DNA from 3 places in the Klebsiella sp. I138 genome. Region 1 is predicted to be linked to each of the others. Evidence: predicted binding sites of a transcription regulator. Region 1 holds the regulator's gene; each other region holds the start of a gene.
The links. The regulator Fur, encoded in region 1, represses iron uptake genes when iron is present. The targets are predictions, from matches to a motif close to ATAATAATGAGAACNACTATCAA.
Positions count from the first base shown of each region.

Region 2: the regulator Fur is predicted to act here: its motif matches at 2,370-2,392, upstream of ACMYSK_RS09400 (TonB-dependent siderophore receptor).
Region 3: the regulator Fur is predicted to act here: its motif matches at 2,264-2,286, upstream of ACMYSK_RS08370 (TonB-dependent siderophore receptor).

Region 1 covers NZ_CP180447.1:2,505,853-2,509,931, forward strand. The annotation lists gene ybfF (esterase) at 1-159, shown strand, start outside; gene ybfE (LexA regulated protein) at 293-586, shown strand; gene fldA (flavodoxin FldA) at 736-1,266, shown strand; gene fur (ferric iron uptake transcriptional regulator) at 1,559-2,011, shown strand; gene chiQ (ChiQ/YbfN family lipoprotein) at 2,083-2,415, opposite strand; gene chiP (chitoporin ChiP) at 2,463-3,866, opposite strand.
Region 2 covers NZ_CP180447.1:2,004,812-2,008,890, reverse strand. The annotation lists gene ACMYSK_RS09405 (glycine zipper 2TM domain-containing protein) at 1-14, shown strand, start outside; gene ACMYSK_RS09400 (TonB-dependent siderophore receptor) at 68-2,254, opposite strand; gene ACMYSK_RS09395 (TetR/AcrR family transcriptional regulator) at 2,500-3,135, opposite strand; gene bhsA (multiple stress resistance protein BhsA) at 3,385-3,642, shown strand; gene ldtC (L,D-transpeptidase LdtC) at 3,865-4,079, opposite strand, start outside.
Region 3 covers NZ_CP180447.1:1,798,535-1,802,613, reverse strand. The annotation lists gene ACMYSK_RS08370 (TonB-dependent siderophore receptor) at 39-2,222, opposite strand; gene ACMYSK_RS08365 (voltage-gated chloride channel family protein) at 2,437-3,759, opposite strand; fluoride riboswitch at 3,839-3,900, opposite strand.

The sequences.
Region 1 (4,079 bases):
TCCCCATACGTCACCGATGCGTATCGCGACACCCTGCTCGCTCAGTTCCCGCAGGCGCGGGCGCACGTGATTGCCGGAGCCGGACACTGGGTGCATGCGGAGAAACCCGAAGCCGTCCTGCGCGCCATTCGCCGCTATCTGACCGATTTGCAGGCGTAACTGGCTAAAAACTGCCCGACCGCGCAGCAGAATGCCCGCGGTCGTTGGCGCAGCGGTTCGCCTGATGTATTATGGCGCGCTATCTGTGTCGGCTATAGCCCGGCAACTTGTTTCCCCGAAGTCACTCTGAATCATGGCAAAAGAACAAACGGACCGTACGACATTAGATTTGTTCGCAACCGAGCGTCGCCCGGGTAGACCAAAGACCAATCCGCTTTCGCGCGATGAACAGCTGCGCATAAATAAGCGCAATCAGCTCAAACGCGATAAAGTTCGCGGCCTGAAGCGTGTGGAGTTAAAACTCAACGCGGAGGCAGTTGATGCACTCAATGAGCTGGCGGAAGCTCGCAATATGAACCGCAGTGATTTGATCGAAGAGATGCTGATGAACCAGCTGGCAACCCTACACAGCCTGGGTAAAGCCTGAAAATCCTCAAAAAAACACTTTCATGTAGCAGAGTGTGCAGTCGGGCGTGATTGCTGTTTCCGCGTCCTCCCCTGTTCTGCTATGATTGCCGTTATCTGCGGGCATTACGCCACTACCACATCATTAAGTTTCAAGAGGTTATTTTACTCATGGCAATCATCGGCATCTTTTTTGGCAGCGACACTGGCAACACCGAGAATATTGCAAAAATGATTCAGAAGCAGCTTGGTAAAGATGTTGCTGATGTTCACGACATTGCCAAGAGCAGCAAAGAAGATCTGGAAGCCTACGACATTCTGCTGCTCGGCATCCCGACCTGGTACTACGGTGAAGCCCAGTGCGACTGGGATGACTTCTTCCCGACGCTGGAAGAGGTCGATTTCAACGGTAAACTGGTTGCGCTGTTTGGCTGCGGCGATCAGGAAGACTACGCGGAATACTTCTGTGATGCGCTGGGGACTATCCGTGACATCATTGAACCACGCGGCGCGACTATCGTTGGCCACTGGCCGACTGCGGGCTATCATTTCGAAGCGTCAAAAGGCCTGGCGGACGACGATCACTTCGTCGGTCTGGCTATCGATGAAGACCGTCAGCCGGAACTGACCAACGAACGCGTGAGCAAGTGGGTTAAGCTGGTCTCTGATGAGCTGCATCTCGAAGAAATCAAAAACGCGTAATGATTGAGCGGCGTTACCATAAAGTTTCGCCGCATTAATAGATAAAAGCAATCAAACTAATAGCTACAAGTTTTTAACTTTTAATCACATATCTGTACAATGTCCTCTGATTTAACGAGGTCAGGTGACGCAGTTTGTAGCTGGGACCTCGTTTTTGACAGCATACAAGGCTCGATGCTTGCAGTTTTCATTTCATCATGGCAGTTCTATAATGAGACGCATTACATCGGGTGATTCTCTGTATTACTTCCGCTGATGGAAGTAGATCGTTTAGCAACAGGACAGATTCCGCATGACTGACAACAATACCGCATTAAAGAAGGCTGGCCTGAAAGTCACACTTCCACGATTAAAAATCCTGGAAGTCCTGCAGGAACCGGATAACCATCACGTCAGTGCGGAAGACTTATACAAACGCCTGATCGACATGGGTGAAGAAATTGGTCTCGCTACCGTTTACCGCGTGCTGAACCAGTTTGATGATGCCGGCATTGTTACCCGCCATAACTTCGAAGGCGGTAAATCTGTTTTCGAACTGACCCAGCAGCATCATCACGATCATCTTATTTGCCTCGATTGTGGCAAAGTGATCGAGTTTAGCGATGATTCTATCGAAGCGCGTCAACGCGAAATCGCTAACCGCCACGGCATCCGTCTGACCAACCACAGCCTGTACCTGTACGGTCACTGTGCTGAAGGTGACTGCCGCGAAGATGAACATGCACACGATGCGGTGGTAAAGTAATTCCCCGCAGCGCGAATAGCAAAAAGCCAACCTGACGGTTGGCTTTTTTTATGTCGTTACGGCGTGAAAAATCAGGATTTGGTATTGTTGCTGCGGATCTCTTTCCAGATCTGATCGCAGCGCGCTTTCACCGCCTGGTCATTACCGGTACGGGTGGCCAGAATACACTGCTGGTAATCCAGCACCCGCACGCTTTCCTGATTCGCAAACGTCTGATGCTGTTTATCTTCTTTCAGCACATCCAAAACGCTCTGGCAGGCCTGAACCTTGTCCGGGTTCCCTTCCGCCGTATTAATGCAGGCGCTGTAGGCATCTTTTAATTTTGTATCTTCTTTCGGTGCGGGAGACTGCGTACAGGCTACCAGGCCCGATGCCATAACCGCGATAAGCAGTAGCTTCTTCATAATCGACCTCTCAGGTTTGCGGCAGGTTTACGCCTGCCGCAGCGGCATCAGAAAATAGTGAACGGGGCAATAACCATGAATTTCACGTCACGCTCGTCCTGGAAGATGTTGCCGTAACCACCGCTCCAGCTCGGGATATCGGAGTGGTTGTCGTATTGCGTAAAGTGCAATTTGAACAGCGTTCCTTTTGCCCGGCCATCCTGTACGGTATACATGGCATCCAGGCTATAGGCGGACTCTTCCAGGCGTTTATCCGGATTGTAGTAAGCGTCAGGTGAGGACATTTTGCCCGGCTTAGCATCCCACGCGTAAACGTATGACGCGCCAAACGCCCAGCCCGGCATATTCCAGTTTTTCATGTCATACATCGCGCCGAAGAATACCGCTTTTTCGCCGTTGGCGTTGAAGTCGGAGCGGTTATCCCACCACACATCAAGACGACCGTTAGAAGATGCATAGGTTGGCGTCATGCGCTGCAGGAAGTAGCCCTGCTGGCCTTCAGCTTTCACCCAGGTGCCTTCCAGACGCAGATCGAGGACATCAGCAACCTTGTAACCGAAGGTCAACGCCTGCAGCCAGGCGGTGCCATCATAGATATCGTTCGTGCCGCCATTGCTGACTTTGTCACGCGTACCGTAGAACTGGTAGCTGGTGTTTAACGGCGTACCGGCGATATCAAATTTGTAACTGGCTTTGGCAAAATACTGGTCGATATAGCCTTCAGCCTGACCAAACGCCGCTTCCAGCACGAGGTCATTTTTAAAATCGTATTTGGCGCCCAGGGAGTGCAGATAATCGACTTTGGTTTTCTTGTCGTTCTGGTAGAAATCATCCATCTCAATGTGCCATGGCGCTTTGTATTCGTTCGTCCACATATAGGAGAAACTCAGCGCGCCAGAATCGCCGTAATCAAAGTTGGCCCCGGCTTCAGCACCTTGATAGGTACCCGGCATAAAGCTCCAGTGCGGAGCCAGCAGCGTTTGCCCGGTTGGCTGGATATAACCGGCACGCGCCCATACCGGGCCGTATTTAAATTTCGCCGCAGCCTTATACAGGCTGATCCCGCTCTTATCGCCAGAGTAATCTTCGTCGTAGGCTTTATTTTTTGAGGAGAAGGCAATTTCGTTCGGGTGGCCGCTTTCGCTGCTTTCCGCCATTTCAATCGCGGTAAAGGCAGCAACGTCAATACCAAACATATCAGCGGCATAGCCGGACTGGAAATCCAGGTTGGCGTTCCAGGTTGAATGAGAAAGGTTGGTTTTGTATTTATCGCCGTCGGTTACATCTTTACGGTCACGCTCACGCTGCCAGTAATAGATGCCGCCGGTTAAGGTGGAATCATCAATAAAACCTGCTGCGCTGGCCTGCGGAACAACGATCCAGCTCGACATCGCGGTGACGGCGGCAATAGCCAGCGCCAGCGTACTACGTTTGCCACTAAACGTACGCATGTGCATATCCTCTTTGACGTTTTAAAACGCGGAGCCAAAGGCAAGCCGCGAAAAAATAAATAAGACTGCTAAAAGGTGGAGCGGTAAAATCCGCGTAACCACGATTGATAGACTATTTTTCGTGACGCGAATTATCAATCTCTTTCTCCGATCAAAGCTTAAGATTATGACAAAGCGCACATATTCTATTTCTTTTTGTTACAATCTTAGATG
Region 2 (4,079 bases), 500 kb from region 1:
GCAACAAAGCGTAATAAGCGTCAATGTTTATTAGCCCCTCATCCACTCTGGCTGAGGGGCTTTTTTATCAGAAGCTCACGGCATAGTTCAGGCCGAAGGTACGACCACGTCCTTTGTATTCATACAGTGAACTGCTGCCGTAGGTCGGGCTGTAAAGCAGCGGAGCGCGCTGTCCCCAGATGGTGACGTAGTCTTCGTTCAGCAGGTTCTCAATGCTGAAGGTCAGTTTACCCACCGGGAGCGCATAGCTGCCGATAAAGTCGACGGTGTTATAGCCGTCGAGCTTATTCCCACTGGCATCGCTCAGGTCGAACACCTGCTGAGTCTGCACGCGCAGTGACCACGGATCCGGCGCCCAGCCGACCCAGGCGGTGGCTTTTGACGGTGAAGCGAGGGTCACATCCCATTTCTGCCAGCTGCCGTCACTTTTCACCTGGGATTTAAGCACGTTGAAGTTCGCACCGGTGCTCCAGTCACTTTCCGGGAAGAAGTAATCCACTGCCCCTTCCACGCCGTAAATACGGCGCTTGTCAGATTGCACATCGATAGTCATATCGGTGCGGTTCACAACGATGGTTTTGTCCGAGGTTGAATAATAAGCTGCCAGCTGGGTACGCAGGTTATCGCCGGTGTAACGCCAGCCCAGCTCGTAGGAGTTGACTTTGATCCCCTGCAGCGGCGAATCGCCTACGTTGACGCTCGACAGCAGCGGATAGTTACCGTTGACCGCCGCGCCGTATTTGCCGATACCGTAGTATTTCCCCGGATCCGGCAGCTCGACGCCCTGCGAAAAGTTAAACCAGGTCTGCTGGCGGTCGGTGAGGTGGGCGACAATCCCGGCATTAAACAGGAAGTTATCATAGTCAGTTTTGCCACCAGGGATAGCATCGGCTGAGCTGACCTTGCCGTTGGCAACGTCCTGCTGTTGGGCGTAGCCGACGAAATCATCCACCCGGTTTTCTGTCCACTGGTAGCGCACGCCGCCGCTCAGGGTGAAGATATCATTCAGGTCATAACTGGTTTGTAAAAATGGCGCCAGGTTCGTGATGCTGTAGCCCGGATAGCGTCCCGTCGTATAAATCGCGTCATTGTGCAGGCCGCCTGAAGCCATCGAGGTGCCAAGATCGAAGAACATCTGGTTGGCGTTAAACGTCTCGTGGTCGGCATCCAGTCCCCAGGTGAGATCCCAGCCGTCAAGCGGTTGGCTGTTGAGGGTAATTTTCGCCCCGTACTGATCGGTATCCTGTTTGGATGAAGAGAAGCTGCTAACCTGGCCTTTGGAGAGCGTCGGGAAGGGATAAAAAGTCAGCGATTCATCGCGATAATAGATCTGGCTGACCAGGTTCTGGCCATAAAAGTCGGCATCGGAGTATTGCAGGCTAATCAGGTGACGTTCGGTGCCGGGAACGCGGTCTGAATCCAGTCCGTCGGTGGTGTAGGCTTTACCGTTCCCGGTGACGGCGGACATATTTTTGCCCAGATACAGGCCGTAATCATCGCCCTGGCTTTTATAATATTGCGTCACCAGCTGCAGCTGGCGATTCTCGTCAATATTGATAGTGCCAGTACCCATGACGTCGAGGCGGTCAGAGTGCTGCAGGCCGGTCTGGGTATTATCAAGAATCAGGGCATCGTTATTGCCATCGTACCAGCCGCCGAAGCGCTGATAAGCCACCGATAACCGCCCGGAGGCGTGGTCGGTTCCGCCGCTCACGGCTGCCGCTACGCGCTCATCGTGGTCGTTGCTGTTGGCAAATCCGCTTTTACCGCCTAATTCCAGGTCAACCTGACGTTCCTGCTGCCCTTTTTTGGTCACAATATTAATCAGGCCACCGGTACTGCCGCCACCGTACAGCGAGGTGGCACCAGAAATCACTTCAATGTGTTCAATATTGAATGGGTCTATGGAATCGAGCTGGCGGCTGTCGGTACGGGATGAATTGAGGCGCACGCCGTCAATCAGTACCACGATGGCCCGGCCGCGCATGTTCATACCGTAGTTGGTGCGTCCCTGGCTACTCACATCAATACCCGGAATCAGTTGGGCCAGAACGTCCTTAAATTCTTTCCCGCCCTGAACCTGCTGTTCTATCTCCTGACCTTCGATAACCCAGGTCGTTTGCGCCATTTCGGCGACGGTACGGTGGTTACGGTTGGCGCTAACGATAATGTTTTCTTCATCCGCCTGCGCGCCAAGGACGGGCAGGGCAGTGGCCAGCAGCAGTGGGTTGAGTACCCAGAGACGCTTGTTCATTCGCATTCCTTTTATGAGTTAACTGCAATTATGTTGTTTTTAGATTTCGATGCGGGCGCACCGATTGTTACAAGTAGAAATAAGCAGAAAAACTTAAAGGCGAATTTTGCACGTAGTGATTATTGTTATCAATATCATTTACAACTTAATTGACACGTAACAATGTGAAAACATTAATAAAGATGGGGTTAAATCAGAAGGAAGGGCGAAAACCCGGTGGCGATCGTCACCGGGTAAAAAGCGGGTTAGTGCTGGAGGATTTGTGGCCACAGCCGCAGAGTGGTATCGGCAATTTGCATCAGTTTTGTGAAGTCGGCCCCTTCACGTGCGCTGATGGACATACCTTGCAGCACGCAGTTTAAAAACTGGGCCAGCTGTCGTACATCGCCGTCTGCCGGTAGCTCGCCGCGGAGCTGGCGCTGCTGCAGGAACTGCGTCAGCGTTTTTTCCTGCATCGCGTGGCGCGACTTAATGGTATTGGCGATAGCGGTGGACGAAGCCGCCAGCGCCGCCGAGGTGTTGATCATAAAGCAGCCTGCCGGCGTATCTTTACTGGTAAAACAGGTGGCAATGGCGGTGAAATAGTCCCGCAGAGCCTGATCGACGGATTTATCCTCGGCAAACAGCAGCGTTTCGTGTCGGGCTGCAAAACGTGAAATATAGCGATCCAGAACCGCGCGAAATAATCCTTCTTTATTGACGAACTCAGCGTACAGCGTCGGTGCTTTTGCGCCGGTCGCCTCCACCAAATCGGCAAGAGAAGTTGCCTCGTAGCCGTGCTGCCAGAAAAGTGCCATGGCCTTATCCAGCGCCGCTTCCTTGTCGAACACTTTGGGTCGGCCACGGCTTTTTTTTGTGCAACTTTGAACGTCAGTTGTCATGATGCCGCTGTACCTATGTTGGTTTGTTGAAGCGACATTATAAAAATAAACCTTACAACCTTCCAGCGCTGAACCCGCAAAAATAAATAATTCATATATGTATGAATTTTAAGTTGTTTATAAATAAATAAACGATCGTTATAAAAATTCATTGACGTGTGATATAGGTCACATTATTATTTACCTATCGATCGTTAAGTTAATTCTTGCGACCCTACTAAAAAAATCATCTGCATAGGTATAATAATCATGAAAAACATCAAAACACTGACGCTTGCCGCCGTCCTGAGCTCTCTTTCTTTCGCAAGTTTTGCCGCTGTTGAAGTGCAGTCCACTCCAGCAGGCCAGCATAAAATCGGTACCGTTTCTGCCTCCGCCGGGACAAACCTGGGCTCTCTGGAAGACCAGCTGGCACAGAAAGCGGAAGAAATGGGCGCCAGCTCCTTCCGTATCACTTCGGTAACGGGTCCGAACACCCTGCACGGTACCGCGGTTATCTACAAATAAGTTTCGTTTTACCCCTGTCATGCCACTGACAAAGCGCGACCTGACCCATTTATCAGGACGCGAGCAGTAAGCAGTATGCTATTCCCTGTTTTGCCACAAGCGTGACGCGGTTTTCACCCCTTAATGAAACCGCGAAGCGTGTACCATCGCTTTACCCTGTTTGTGTACGTCCAATAAAAAACCGCCTCAAAGGGCGGTTTTTTTATTCATGCCAGCAAGCGCTTACAATGAGTGTTCGTCAGCATTGTGATGACGGGTAACATCAACCGGCATACCTGAACGCATTTCTGTCGCATGATTCATCACCGCCTGGTCGGTCAGCGATGCCTGCTTAAATGCCGCCATCTCGCTGTTCAGTACTATCGGCAATGTCTGCGGATCGTCATTCAAATGTTTGGACAACGGCTGATGAATTTCCACCAGACGCGTTCCGTCCG
Region 3 (4,079 bases), 710 kb from region 1:
AAAACAGGGGAATACGCCCGCGGCTGCGGGCGTGGTCATCAGAAGGAGAGCGTAACGCCAGCGTAATACGCGCGACCGGGTTCGTTATAGGTCGAAGCGCCTGCGTTTTCACGATAAATTTGCTTATCAAACAGGTTGCTGATGCCGGCGTTCAGGCGAAGATCTTTCAACAACTGGTAGTTTGCGCCAACACCGACAACGGAATAGGCTCCAATTTCATTGGTGGCGAGCGCGCCGGTTTCGTTGCGGATTTCCGCATACTGTCGCGGTTTCTGCCGGCCGTACATGGTCCAGTTTACGTTAGCTGAAAGCTTGCTGTTAACCTGCCAGTCCAGCATGGTGTTGATGGTGTACTTCGGGATAACCGACAGGGGATTTCCGGTATCTTTGCTCTCGGATTTGATCATATAGGTCGCATTGGTGCGCCAGTCGAGAGTATCCACTACGAGGGGGATGAGCAGCGTGCCTTCCAGTCCTTCGACAACCGCTTTCCCGCCGTTCTGCCATTGCAGAATATTGTTGCCGCTGGAGGTATAGCCCAGAACGTCGGTACCGGAGACGATTTTGTTTTTATAATCGTTGCGGAACCATGTAATACCCGCGTTATAGCCGCTGAAGTTGAACTCAAGGCCAAGCTCTTTATTGATGCTGATTTCCGGGTCGAGGTCCGGGTTGCCGAGCAGGTAGCAGCTGCCGTTGCTAATGGTATTCGGGCAGCCGTTGCCGCGGGTAGACAGCAGATAGCCTTCGCTGGACTGATACAGGTTAGGGGCTTTGAAGACCCGCGCAATACCGGCTTTGACTTTGAACATCTCGCCAAGCTCCTGCGCCAGGTTCAGGCTTGGGCTCCAGTTACTGCCAAACTCGTTGTGGTAGTCAAAACGCAGGCCGGGGATGATATGGGTGCCCGGCGTGGCTTCAATATTATCTTCCAGATAGAGGCCGGTGAGGGTGGCGCTGTTCGTGGTGCTGCGCTGAGAGGCATCGCCTGACGTTCCGGGAATAGTCTCGCCGCTGACGTTGGTTGCCTGCATGGAAGCCGGATCGTTCAGTTCATCGTGGTTCCATTCCATACCAAGGGTCAGGGTCTGATCGACCAGCCAGTTGAACGGGAGATTCAGCTCGCCGGTTGAACGCCAGGATTCGAGGCGGCTGGTGGCGTACTCATCGCTGTTGATCATCCCTTCTACGCGCCCGGTGGAACCTTCCTGCAGGCGGGTGTTATTGGTTTTCTCGTAATAGACGCCGGCTTTGGACTGGCCCCAGTCCCAGATGCCGTTGTAGGTCAGCCCCCAGGACTGGCGATACAGGCGGTTTGTTTCATGGCCATACAGCTCGCTGACCAGACCGTCAGGGCTGAGGTTGCCATTGCTGTATTGAGTATCGCCGGCGTAAATATTGCCCTGGCGACTGTAGGCGTAGCTAAAATCAATAATCTGCTGCGGCGTCACCTTCCACGACAGCAGGGCGTTAATGTCCTTATTACGCACGCCTTCACGCCCCGCGGCGTACGAGCCATTTTGCGCATGGTTGATATCCCAGGCGTCAGCATCGGTTTTATTGATGTTTCCGTACAGGCGCATGGTCAGTGCATCGCCGGCCAGCGGTCCGTTAAGGCTAAAGTTAGCGCGGTTGGTGGCGCCTTCTTTGTTGTTTTCCGGCTGGTTGGTGTAAAACGACAGTGAGCCATGCCAGTCATTGGTGGGGCGTTTGGTGATGATATTGACCACGCCGCCGGCCGCACCGGAGCCGTAGCGCGCCGCCGCCGGGCCGCGCAGAACTTCAATACGTTCGACCATTTCCGGCGGGACCCAGTTGCTGTCTCCGCGGGTGTCGCGTTCGCCGCGCCAGCTATAGCGCACCGAGTTGCGGGAGGTTACCGGAACGCCATCGATCAGGATTAGGGTGTTCTCCGGCCCCATCCCGCGAATATCGATCTGCCGGTTGTTGCCGCGGCTGCCGCTTGCGCTGTTGCCGGTTAAGTTGACGCCGGGCATTTTACGAATGATTTCCGACAGATCGTTAACCGGCGGATCTCGGGCAATATCTTCAGCGGTGATGATGGATACCCCCGGCTGCTGCTTAAGTACTTCTTCAGCCGTGCTGTGTACCACCATGGTTTCGGTATCTCGCTCCATTTCCTCAGCACAGGCATCGGGCGTCAGAAAGCCAGCAAATGCCAGAGCGAGCGGCGTAATGGCATAATAGTTCTGCGGTCTCATTGTAAATATCCATATCAAATCGTTAAAAATTGAGACTGCGAATATCAATGATAATCATTATCATTACAACGCGTATGAATGAATCTCCATGAAATCCTCACAATTGGCGCAATTTTTCCGGGTTATAGCAGAAAGCGTGAATAAACAGGCAGGGTTGACGGGGCAACAAGGCACGAATGTCTGCGCCGCGCGGTAAGCGGCGCAGGATGAGCGGTTATCCCGCGCGATGTTTTTCTTCTTTTGTTACTGGCGCGGTGGGTTCCTGACGCCGATTCCAGGCCGGAAGTTCAGCCAGCCGAATACCGGTCGGGACGTCACGGTGTTTCAGGCCGGCAATGCGCTGAGCCCGATAGATTCCCGTATAGCCAGACACCAGATATGCCACCACGCAGGCCAGCGCGGCATATGCCCCGATCCCGGCACCAAACAACTCGATGGCCATCAGCATAGAGGCCACGGGAGTATTGGCCGCTCCGGCAAAGAGAGCAACAAAGCCGATACCCGCGAGGAATCCTACCGGCAGGTGCATCAGCGGTGCTAGCGTATTGCCGAGCGTTGCGCCGATGTAGAACAGCGGCGTCACTTCTCCGCCTTTAAAACCACTACCCAGTGAGAGGACGGTAAAGGCCAGCTTGCCAAAAAAATCCCACGGCGCCAGCGGATGCTGAAACGCATCGCTGATAACCGGGATCCCCAGCCCGATATAGCGTTCGCCATGCAGGAAAAAGACGGCTGTCGCCACGACCAGTCCGCCAATAAACGGCCTGAGAGGGGCGTAGCGCAGCCATTTTTTCATAAAACCGCTCAGCAGATGAGTCATATCGGCGAAGACGCGGGCGGCCAGGCCAAAACAGCATCCGGCGAGGATCACGGCAAACAGTGTCCAGGCTGAAAGGGGGGGAATGGACGCGACCAGGTAGTGGGTATGCTGTACGCCCCACATCAGTCCGACCTGGTCTGCCACAATGGCGGCAAACAGGCAGGGCAGAATGCCGTGGTAGTCCATCCGCCCGATGGCCAGCACTTCCAGAGCGAACAATGCCCCGGCGAGGGGGGTGCCAAACACGGAGGAAAAACCCGCGCTGATCCCGGTCATCAACACGATACGCCGTCCGCTATCGTTAAGACGCAGAATGGTGGTGAATTGATCGGCGATCGAAGCGCCCATCTGTACCGCCGTTCCTTCCCGGCCAACCGATGCGCCAAAAAGATGAGAGATGACCGTACTGATAAAGACCAGCGGCGCCATCCGCAGCGGGATCACCCGCGCGGGGCGGTGGATCTCTTCCAGAATCAGGTTGTTACCGGCCTCGACGGCGGCGCCGTAGTGGAGGTAAACCCAGCCGACGGTAAAACCAGCGACGGGCAACAGCCAGATCATCCAGGGATGGCTTTCCCGGGTGGCGGTGGCCCACTCAAGGGAGAAAAGGAAAGCGGCGGATGCGCTCCCTGCCAGAACGGCAATAATAAAGGCGATAAAAAGCCACTGTCCGAGGAACAAGAGCGTCGCGGGGTGAGAAGGACGAAGTGATCGCATGAACGAATCCTTAGAGGGTTGACCATCCCGGACGCGTTGTATGCACGGCAGATACGCCTGCTCATTCCCGGTCCGGGAATAAAAAGCAGGCATCATTAGCCACATGGCGGTTCAAGGGGGAATGCCATCCCCTGTGGCGCTTATATTACAAGGTGAAACGCGTCAGCTGAAGTTTTTTCTGCGGTCGGGAAACGGCAACGTGGCGCGCAGGTTGCGAAAAAAGGCGCGAAAACGGCAAATAACAATCGAGAGGAAAATTGCGGAAGAGTCGCAAGGGAAGAAAAGGGAAAAGAGAGCCGGGCAGGCGGCTCTCCCACAAA